DNA from 2 places in the Streptomyces sp. NPDC006691 genome. Region 1 is predicted to be linked to the other one. Evidence: riboswitches for the same ligand, from Rfam matches in the RefSeq annotation. Region 1 holds a riboswitch; the other holds the start of a gene.
The links. Region 1 has a riboswitch for cobalamin ahead of ACFYNP_RS28930 (ABC transporter substrate-binding protein). Riboswitches for the same ligand answer to the same signal wherever they lie in the genome.

Region 1 (4,390 bases):
TCGGCGAGCTGCTCATGTACCGCCCGGTGTCGGGCTCCTTCTCGGAGTACGCCCGTGAGTTCATCGGCCCGTTCTGGGGCTTCGTGACCGGCTGGACGTACTGGCTCTTCTGGGTCGTCACCGGCATCACCGAAGTGACCGCGGCCGCCCAGTACATGTCCTTCTGGACCCACGGCAGCATCCCGCAGTGGGCCTATGCGCTGATCTTCACGCTCATCCTGTACGCCGTGAACCTCATCTCCGTGAAGCTCTTCGGTGAGCTGGAGTTCTGGTTCTCCATGGTCAAGGTGACCGCCATCGTCGGCATGATCCTGATCTGCGCCGGCATCCTCACCGTCGGCTTCTCGGACGCCGCGGACACCGCCACCGTCGCCAACCTCTGGAACGACGGCGGGTTCTTCCCCAAGGGCATCGGCGGCACGCTGATGACGCTCCAGATCGTGATGTTCGCCTTCCTCGCCGTCGAGCTGGTCGGTGTGACCGCGGGCGAGTCCAAGGACCCCGAGAAGACGCTGCCCAAGGCCATCAACACCGTGCCGTGGCGCATCGCCGTCTTCTACATCGGCGCCCTGATCATGATCCTCTCGGTCGTCCCGTGGCACGAGTTCCAGCCGGGCGTGAGCCCCTTCGTCGCGGCGTTCCAGAAGATGGGCCTCGGCGTCGGCGCGGGCATCGTCAACTTCGTCGTGCTGACCGCCGCGCTCTCCTCCTGCAACTCGGGCATGTACTCCACCGGCCGCATGCTGCGCGACCTCGCGCTCAACGGCCAGGGCCCGAAGGTCTTCACCAAGCTGACGAAGAGCGGCACGCCGCTGGTCGGCACCACGGTCTCCGCCGCCCTCATGCTGGTCGGCGTGTGGATCAACTACGTGGCGCCCGGCAAGGCCTTCGACTACGTGGTCTCCTTCGCCACCATCTCCGGCATGTGGGCCTGGATCATGATCCTGGTCTGCCAGATCCGCTACCGCCGCCAGTCGGACGCCGGAGTGCTGCCGCAGTCCAGCTTCCGCGCCCCCGGCGCCCCGTACACCAGCTGGTTCGCGCTGCTCTTCATCTTCATGGTCATCGTGATGATGGGCATCGACAAGGACTCCCGCGTCTCGCTGTACTGCGCGCCGCTGTGGGCCCTGATCCTCGGTGTCTCCTACCTGGTCCTCAAGGCCAAGAACCCCGACAACAAGGCGTTCGCCAAGCGCAGCTGAGGCTCTGACCAGCACATTCTCACCATGCGGGCCGTTACGTATCGCACCTCGATACGGGGCGGCCCGCATGCTTATCCTTGCCGACATGCTGACCCTCACCCAGGCCCTGTACGACCAGCTCGTCGCGCACGCCCGCGCCGACCACCCCGACGAGGCGTGCGGTGTGGTCGCGGGCCCGGCGGGCACCGGCCGCGCCGAGCGGTTCATTCCGATGCTGAACGCGGCCCGCTCGCCCACGTTCTACGAGTTCGACTCGCAGGACCTCCTCAAGCTCTACCGCGAGATGGACGACCGCGACGAGGAGCCGGTGATCGTCTACCACTCCCACACCGCGACCGAGGCCTACCCCTCGCGCACCGACGTGACGTACGCCAACGAACCCGGCGCGCACTACGTCCTGGTCTCCACGGCGGACACCGACGGGGCCGGGGAGTTCCAGTTCCGCTCGTACCGCATCGTGGACGGCGTGATCACGGAGGAAGACGTAAGGGTCGTAGAGGCCTACTGACGGATACGCGTGCCCGGTGATCCCGCATACTGTGCATACGCACTTTTTGATCATCGGGCGGCAGGGCCAGGAAGCCGGTGCGAATCCGGCACGGTCCCGCCACTGTGACCGGCCCCGCGGCGAGCCCGCGGAGCCGGAAGCCAGGAACTGACCTGCCGCCTTCTCCCGACGACAGGGGACGTGGAAATCCCCTTGGAGGAGCTCAGCCATGCTCTGGCGCCGTGCGGCCCTGGCCGCCGCCCTGCTGTTCCCGCTCGCCGCGTGCACCAGCACCCAGGCGAAGCCCGAAGCCGGCGGCGCCACCGCCCCCGGCTTCCCCTACACGGTCACCAACTGCGGGGTGACCACGACGTACACCGCGCCCCCGAAGCGGGCGGTGACCATGAACCAGCACGCCACCGAGGTGATGCTGGCGCTCGGCCTCGCCAAGTCCCTCGCCGGGACCGCCTACTTGGACGACAAGGTGCTGCCGAAGTACGCGGCCGACTACCGCTCGGTCCCGGTCCTGGCCGCCGAGTACCCCTCGTACGAGAAGCTCCTCTCGGTGAACCCGGACTTCGTCTACGGCGGCTACGCCTCCGCCTTCGCCGCTGGCGAGGGCCGCGCGCGCGAGGCCCTCGCCAAGAGCGGCATCAAGTCCCGCCTCAACGTGGAGAACTGCCCCCAGGGCGCCGCGACCACGATGGACGACGTGTACGAGGAGGTCCGCGAGGTGGGCCGCACCTTCGGTGTCGGTGACCGCGCGGAGTCCTGGATCCGCTCGGCCGAGGCCACCAGCGAACGCACCCGCACGGCGCGCGAGGACAAGGCGCCCACCCCCGTCTTCGTCTACGACAGCGGCGACAAGACGGCGTTCACCGTGGGCGGCAAGGGCATAGGCAACGACATCGTGACCCGCGCCGGCGGCCGCAACGTCTTCGCGGACGACCTGAAGACGCAGTCCTTCGGCGACGCGAGCTGGGAGAACGTGGTGGCCCGCGCCCCCGAGACCATCCTGATCCTCGACTACGGCGGCACGAGCGTGGACGCCAAGAAGAAGCGCCTGCGCGACGACCCGGCCCTCGCCTCCGTCCCCGCCGTCAAGAACAACCGGTTCGCCGTCCTGCCCCTCTCCGACATGGTCACCGGCGTACGGGCCCCGGACGCGGTCGCCAAGCTGGCGGCGCAGCTCGGGACGGGGGAGTGAAGGTCCTGCCGCGAGCGGCAGCACCGCCGGCCCGGGAGCGCGGGGGCCCGCGCAGGACAACCCGCTCGCGCTACCCGCTCGTTCTCGCGGCGCTGGCCCTGGTGCTGCTCGCCGCGGCCGTCGCCGGGCTCGCGCTGGGGTCGGTGCGGATTCCCGTCGGCCAGGTGCTCGCGATCGTCGCCGGCCGCGCCGAGCCGAGCCCGTACCGCACGATCGTCCTGGAGGTCCGGGCGCCCCGCGTGGTGCTCGGCGCCGTCACCGGTGCCGGGCTCGCCGTCATCGGGACCGTGCTCCAGGCCCTGGTGCGCAACCCGCTCGCCGACCCGTTCCTGCTCGGCGTCTCCAGCGGGGCCTCCGCCGGAGCCGTCGCCGTGATCGTGCTCGGGGTGGGGGCCGGGGTGGCGACCACCGTCGCCCTGCCGGCCGCCGCCTTCGCGGGCGCGCTCGCCGCCCTCGTCCTCGTGTACGCCCTGGCCCGGCGCGCCGGCTCGATGACGGGCGGGCGCCTGGTGCTCGCCGGGGTCGCCGTCTCGTACGTCCTGTCCGCGCTCACCAGCCTCATCCTGGTCACCTCGGCCAGCGCCGCCCACGCCCAGGAAGTCCTGCACTGGACGCTCGGCGGACTCGGCGGCGCCCGCTGGGACATGCTCGCGCTGCCCGCCGTCGCCCTCGTCCTCGGCACGCTCGTCCTGATCGCCCTGGCCCGCCCGCTCGACCTGCTCCTCGTCGGCGAGGAGGGCGCGGGCGTACTCGGCCTCGACACCGGCCGCTTCCGCGCCGGTGCCTTCGTGCTCGCCTCGCTGCTGACCGGCGTCCTCGTCGCGTACACCGGGGCGATCGGCTTCGTCGGCCTGATGGTTCCGCACGCCGCCCGCCTGGCCGTCGGCGCCGCACACCGCACCCTGCTGCCCGTCGTGGCCCTCGGCGGCGCCGCCTTCCTCGTCCTCGCCGACCTCGCGGCCCGTACCGTCGCCGCCCCCAGCGACATCCCCGTCGGCGTCCTCACCGCGCTCACCGGCGGCCCGTTCTTCCTGTGGATGCTGCGCGGCCACGGGACCCGCGCGGAAGGCGGCCCCGCATGACGACGCTGCGCACCGAGTCGCTCTCGTACACCACGCCCCAGGGCCGCACCCTGCTCCACGGCATCACCCTGGGCGCCGCCGACGGCGAGACGGTCGGCCTGGTCGGCCCCAACGGCAGCGGCAAGACGACCCTGCTCCGCTGCGTCTACGCTGCCCTGCGCCCGACCGCCGGACGCGTCCTGCTCGACGACACCGACCTGCACGCGCTGCCGGTCAAGGCCCGTGCCCGGCGCATCGCGACCGTCCCGCAGGACGCCGACGCCGGGGGCATCGAGCTGAGCGTCCACGAGATCGTCGCCATGGGCCGCTCCCCGCACCACCGCTTCTGGGAGGCCGACACCACCGCCGACCACGCGCTCGTGCGCGAGGCGCTCGCCCGCGTCGGCATCGCCGACCTCGCGGCCCGCCCCTT
Region 2 (4,390 bases), on a different contig from region 1:
ACAGGCCGTCCTCGTCACCGGCGTGGACATGGCCCAGCCGGGCGCAGTTGACGGTGACGACGCCGAGGGAGCCGGTCTGCTCGGCGCTGCCGAACAGTCCGTTGCCGCGTTTGAGCAGCTCGGTCAGGTCCAGCTGGAGCCGACAGCACAGGGAACGGATCTGGTGCGGCCGGAGGTCGGAGTTGATGAAATTCTGGAAGTACGGCAGCCCGTACTTGGCGGTCATCGCGAACAGCCGGTCGGCGTTCTCGCTCTCCCAGGGGAAGTCCCGGGTGATGTTGTAGGTGGGGATGGGAAAGGTGAACACCCGCCCGGCGGCGTCGCCTTCGGTCATCACCTCGATGTACGCGCGGTTGATCAGGTCCATCTCGGCCTGGAGGTCCCCGTAGCGGAAGTCCATCTCGACGCCGCCGATCACGGGCACCTCCGCACGCAGATCGACCGGGCAGGTCCAGTCGAAGGTGAGGTTGGTGAACGGCGTCTGGGTGCCCCAGCGCGAGGGCACGTTGAGGTTGTGCACCATCTCCTGGACGCACTGCCGGACCTCGTAGTACGTCATGGCGTCCTTGCGGACGAACGGAGCCATGTACGTGTCGAACGAGCTGAAGGCTTGGGCGCCGGCCCACTCGTTCTGGAGCGTGCCGAGGAAGTTCACGATCTGGCCGGCCGCGGCGGAGAAGTGGCGCGGTGGCCCCGAGTCGATCTGGCCGGGCACTCCGTTGAGACCCTCGGTGATCAGGGTGCGCAGCGACCAGCCCGCGCAGTAGCCCGCGAGCATGTCGAGATCGTGGATGTGGAGGTCGCCGTCGCGATGGGCGCGCCCGACCGCCTCTGGATACACCTGGTCCAGCCAGTAGTTGGCGATGACCTTTCCCGCGGTGTTGAGGATCAGGCCGCCGAGCGAATAGCCCTGATTGGCATTGGCGTTGACCCGCCAGTCGCTGCGGTCCAGATATTCGGTCACGGAATCGACGGCGTCGACGACAGTCACGTCAGCCCTCCCACGAGGCGTCGGAACGTTCTCCGGGCGTGAGTACGCGCGGATGTGTGCCGGCAGGTATCGGACTCGCGGGTTGTGCGCGTGCGGATGCGCGTACGCACCCGGCCGTCGTTCCCACTCACCGTTGCGGGGCAGTCCCGGATTCCCACCGGGTTCCCTCTTGCCTCGACGCGCGGCATCGGCCGCGGCCGTCGAACCGGCAGAACGAAACACTACATCTGCGATGGGATGCGATATCCCGACACGAGATGTTGTGTGACCTTGGTCCCGTATGTGGGGCCATAGGGAAGGGACTTCGGTCTCGGCGGGCGGCGGTGACGGCTACTGCCCATCGCGGGTCATGGTCCGCCGAACCGCCGAACCGCCGAACCGCCGAACCGCCGAGCGCTTGCGCGGTGAGTCAGGCGACGAGCGAGGCGACCGCCTTGTCCACCGGAACGCTTCCGCCGATCAGCTCCAGGGTCTGCCCCGCGGTGCCGGGCTCATGAAGCAGGGCGGCCAGCACGGAGGCCACGTCGTCGCGGGTGACGGCCCCTCCTCCGGTGGACTCGGCGAGGGTCACCAGGCCCGTGCCCGGCCCGTTGGTGAGCTGGCCCGGACGAAGGATCGTCCAGTCGAGCCCGGCCCGCGCCTGGACATCCGCGTCGGCCGCGGCCTTGGCGTACAGGTAGGCGGCGAATACGGAGGCGGAACCGCGGGGCGCGGGCGCGTTCCGGGCGCCCAGCGCGGACACGACGATGAAGCGCCGCACCCCGGCGGCCTCCGCGGCGTCCGCGAACAGGGAGCATGCCGCACGGTCCACAGTGTCCTTGCGGGCCACTCCGCTGCCCGGGCCGGCGCCGGCCGCGAACACGGCCGCGTCCGCGCCCTCCATGTGCGGGGCGAGCTCATCGAGGGACGCCGACTCCAGGTCGCACACGACGGGTTCGGCGCCCGCCGTCAGCAGATCGCCTGCCTGCTCCGCTGTGCGGATGATCCCCGCGACGTCGTCTCCGCGTGCGTGCAGCAGCCGTTCGAGCCGCAGTGCGATCTGACCGTGACCACCAGCGATAACAATGCGCATGTCACCGACCCTAGGCGCCGAGCCCGGTCCGCGCCGGGAAATCACCGATCCTCCATGTCCCCTTGGTCCCTCCTGCCCCGATGGCACTGGTGCGGGGCGCAGACGGGGGGGGGTGGTTCAGGCGGGCAGGCCGGCCAGCCAGTCGGTGAGGAGCCGGTTGACCTCGGCCGGACGTTCCTGCTGGATCCAATGGCCGCAGTCGTCCAGAACATGGGAGGCGACCAGCCCCGGCAGGGTGTCCGGGTATGCCTTGATCGCATCGGCCAGCCATGTCGTGGACGCGTCGCGGGCACCGCCGATGAACAGGGACGGCTGGGTGATGGGGGCGCCGTCGTAGGCGGCGAAGTCCTCCCAGTCGCGGTCCATGTTGCGGTACCGGTTGAGGGCCGAGGCGAGACCAGTGCGCTCGAACTCGCCGACGTAGAAGTCGAGTTCACGCTCCCCGAGCCAAGTGGGCACCCTGCCGGCGGGGAAGCGCTCGCGCAAGGTGCCGTTCCTGCTGACGAAGTGTGGGTCCGGGGCGCCGGGAGCCGGCATCGTGTCCGCGGACAGCGCCGCGTAGAAACCCGTGAGCCAGCCGCGGACATCCGGCTCGATCTCTGCCTCCGCGCGGCCCGGCTCCTGGAAGTACGAGACGTAGAACTCCTGGTCTCCTCCCATGCCGTTGAAGAGCTCGCTGGGGCGCGGCCCGCCGCGCGGCGCGTAGGGAACGCTCAGCAGCCCCACCGCGCGGAAGACCCCCGGGTGGGACAGGGCGGAATTCGCCGCGATGGCCGCGCCCCAGTCATGGCCGACGATCACCGCCGACTCCTCGCCCAGGGCCCGGACCACCGCGAGGTTGTCCTGGACCAGATCGACCATCCGGTACGCGGATGCGGCGGCCGGTTTGGAGGAGCGGCCGTAGCCGCGTACGTCGAGGGCGACCGCGCGGAATCCCGCCGCCGCGAGCACGGGCAGCTGATGACGCCAGGAGTACCAGGATTCCGGGAAGCCGTGAACGAGCAGCACCAAGGGCCCGGTGCCCTGCTCCACGAGATGGATCCGGCCGGCCGGGGAGGGGACCGATCGATGGGTGACCTCCGCGCTGTGCTGCGCCATGCGTTCCCTCCGGGACCGTTGATCGATGCGAGCCGGACGCGGCCCGGGCTCGCCGTTCGACTGGTTCAACGCGGATCACGCGCCGATAGTGCCGGGGCGGGGAACGGGCCGCCAGGACGTTCTTCGGAACACGCGGGAGTTCGGTGAGGGGTTCCCCCAACCGCCGCCGTTGGGGGGTCAGTTGGCGGCTCTCTTCACCTCAGCCCCAGCTGCTGCTGACAGGCGCGTACCACCGCAGGGTCGAAGCCGGTGCCCTTGGCCCAGGCGCAGACCTGACCTGGGTCGTAACGGGGGCGGGGCTGTTCGCGGTGGTGGTGCGGCGGGATCGCGGGCGCGGGGTGCCGGGCGGCGGCCCGGCGCTGGACCGGGGTGCGGTGAGCCGAGGCCGCCGTGTCGGGGCGCGGGCGGTCCGGGGCCGGCCCGTCCGGCGGCTGGACGGCGCCCGAGCCGCGGGTGGTGGGCGCCGAGCCGGTCGCCGGGGCCAGGGCTTCGCGGGCGGGCCACTGCTCCGGCCCGGGCGACACGGCGGTGAGGCGGCCGCCTTCCGGCTTCAGCTGTCGGTCGGGTTGCCCGGGCTTGGAGGTGACCGAGACACAGCCGGTGGCGAGCAGCCCGGCGCACACGACGAGCAGCAGACGGGGCCTGGCCATCAGGACGTCCCACCGGGGAGCGCCGCTACGACCATGGCCGGGCCCGCCGCCGCGCCCCCTGCCTGCCGGACGACAAGGACGGCCGAGGCCGTCGTCCTGACGCTGGTCGTGGCACGGATGGTCGTCCTGGCAGACATGCGCATGAATACCCCTCGTCGAAGCTCTCCCGTACTGGGTGAACTTCGTAGCGGGCGGCCGAGACGGAAGTCGAGCCGAGCGGAGATCCGTTCATCCCTGAGCGTGAGAAACGTGATCATCGCACCGGGCGGGCGTCGTGACGGGGCCCGAGGGGCGTCGGCTCGTCTGGCATCACCGGGCGTCACGGTTCGCGTCCCGTGCGCAATGGGCGCGTTCACGCGGATGGCCTAATGCGCCCGGCCGCCCCGGACGGCTGCCGCCAGGCATGGGGGCGGGGGCGGTGGGCGGCGTGTGAGCCGTTGCGCGCGGTCGGTTGCGGTCGCCGGGGCGCGGGGGATGTGGCGGGGTTGTAGCGAGGGCCGGGGCTCCGTATGCGGATGCCGCCGTGCCCATCCCCCCGACAGGTCAGGAGTGATCCGCATGAGTACCGGTGACATGTTC

Region 2: linked by a shared signal. The riboswitch ahead of ACFYNP_RS25445 (ribonucleoside triphosphate reductase) and the one ahead of ACFYNP_RS28930 (ABC transporter substrate-binding protein) in region 1 are both predicted to bind cobalamin.

Annotation. Positions count from the first base shown of each region.
Region 1 is NZ_JBIAGW010000016.1:115,619-120,008, forward strand. Features, by position in the region: gene ACFYNP_RS28920 (amino acid permease) at 1-1,202, shown strand, start outside; gene ACFYNP_RS28925 (Mov34/MPN/PAD-1 family protein) at 1,288-1,710, shown strand; cobalamin riboswitch at 1,752-1,885, shown strand; gene ACFYNP_RS28930 (ABC transporter substrate-binding protein) at 1,919-2,896, shown strand; gene ACFYNP_RS28935 (FecCD family ABC transporter permease) at 2,989-3,978, shown strand; gene ACFYNP_RS28940 (ABC transporter ATP-binding protein) at 3,975-4,390, shown strand, end outside.
Region 2 is NZ_JBIAGW010000012.1:200,822-205,211, reverse strand. Features, by position in the region: gene ACFYNP_RS25445 (ribonucleoside triphosphate reductase) at 1-991, opposite strand, end outside; cobalamin riboswitch at 1,035-1,216, opposite strand; gene ACFYNP_RS25440 (NAD(P)H-binding protein) at 1,401-2,063, opposite strand; gene ACFYNP_RS25435 (alpha/beta fold hydrolase) at 2,181-3,161, opposite strand; gene ACFYNP_RS25430 (hypothetical protein) at 3,356-3,811, opposite strand; gene ACFYNP_RS25425 (DUF2382 domain-containing protein) at 4,370-4,390, shown strand, end outside.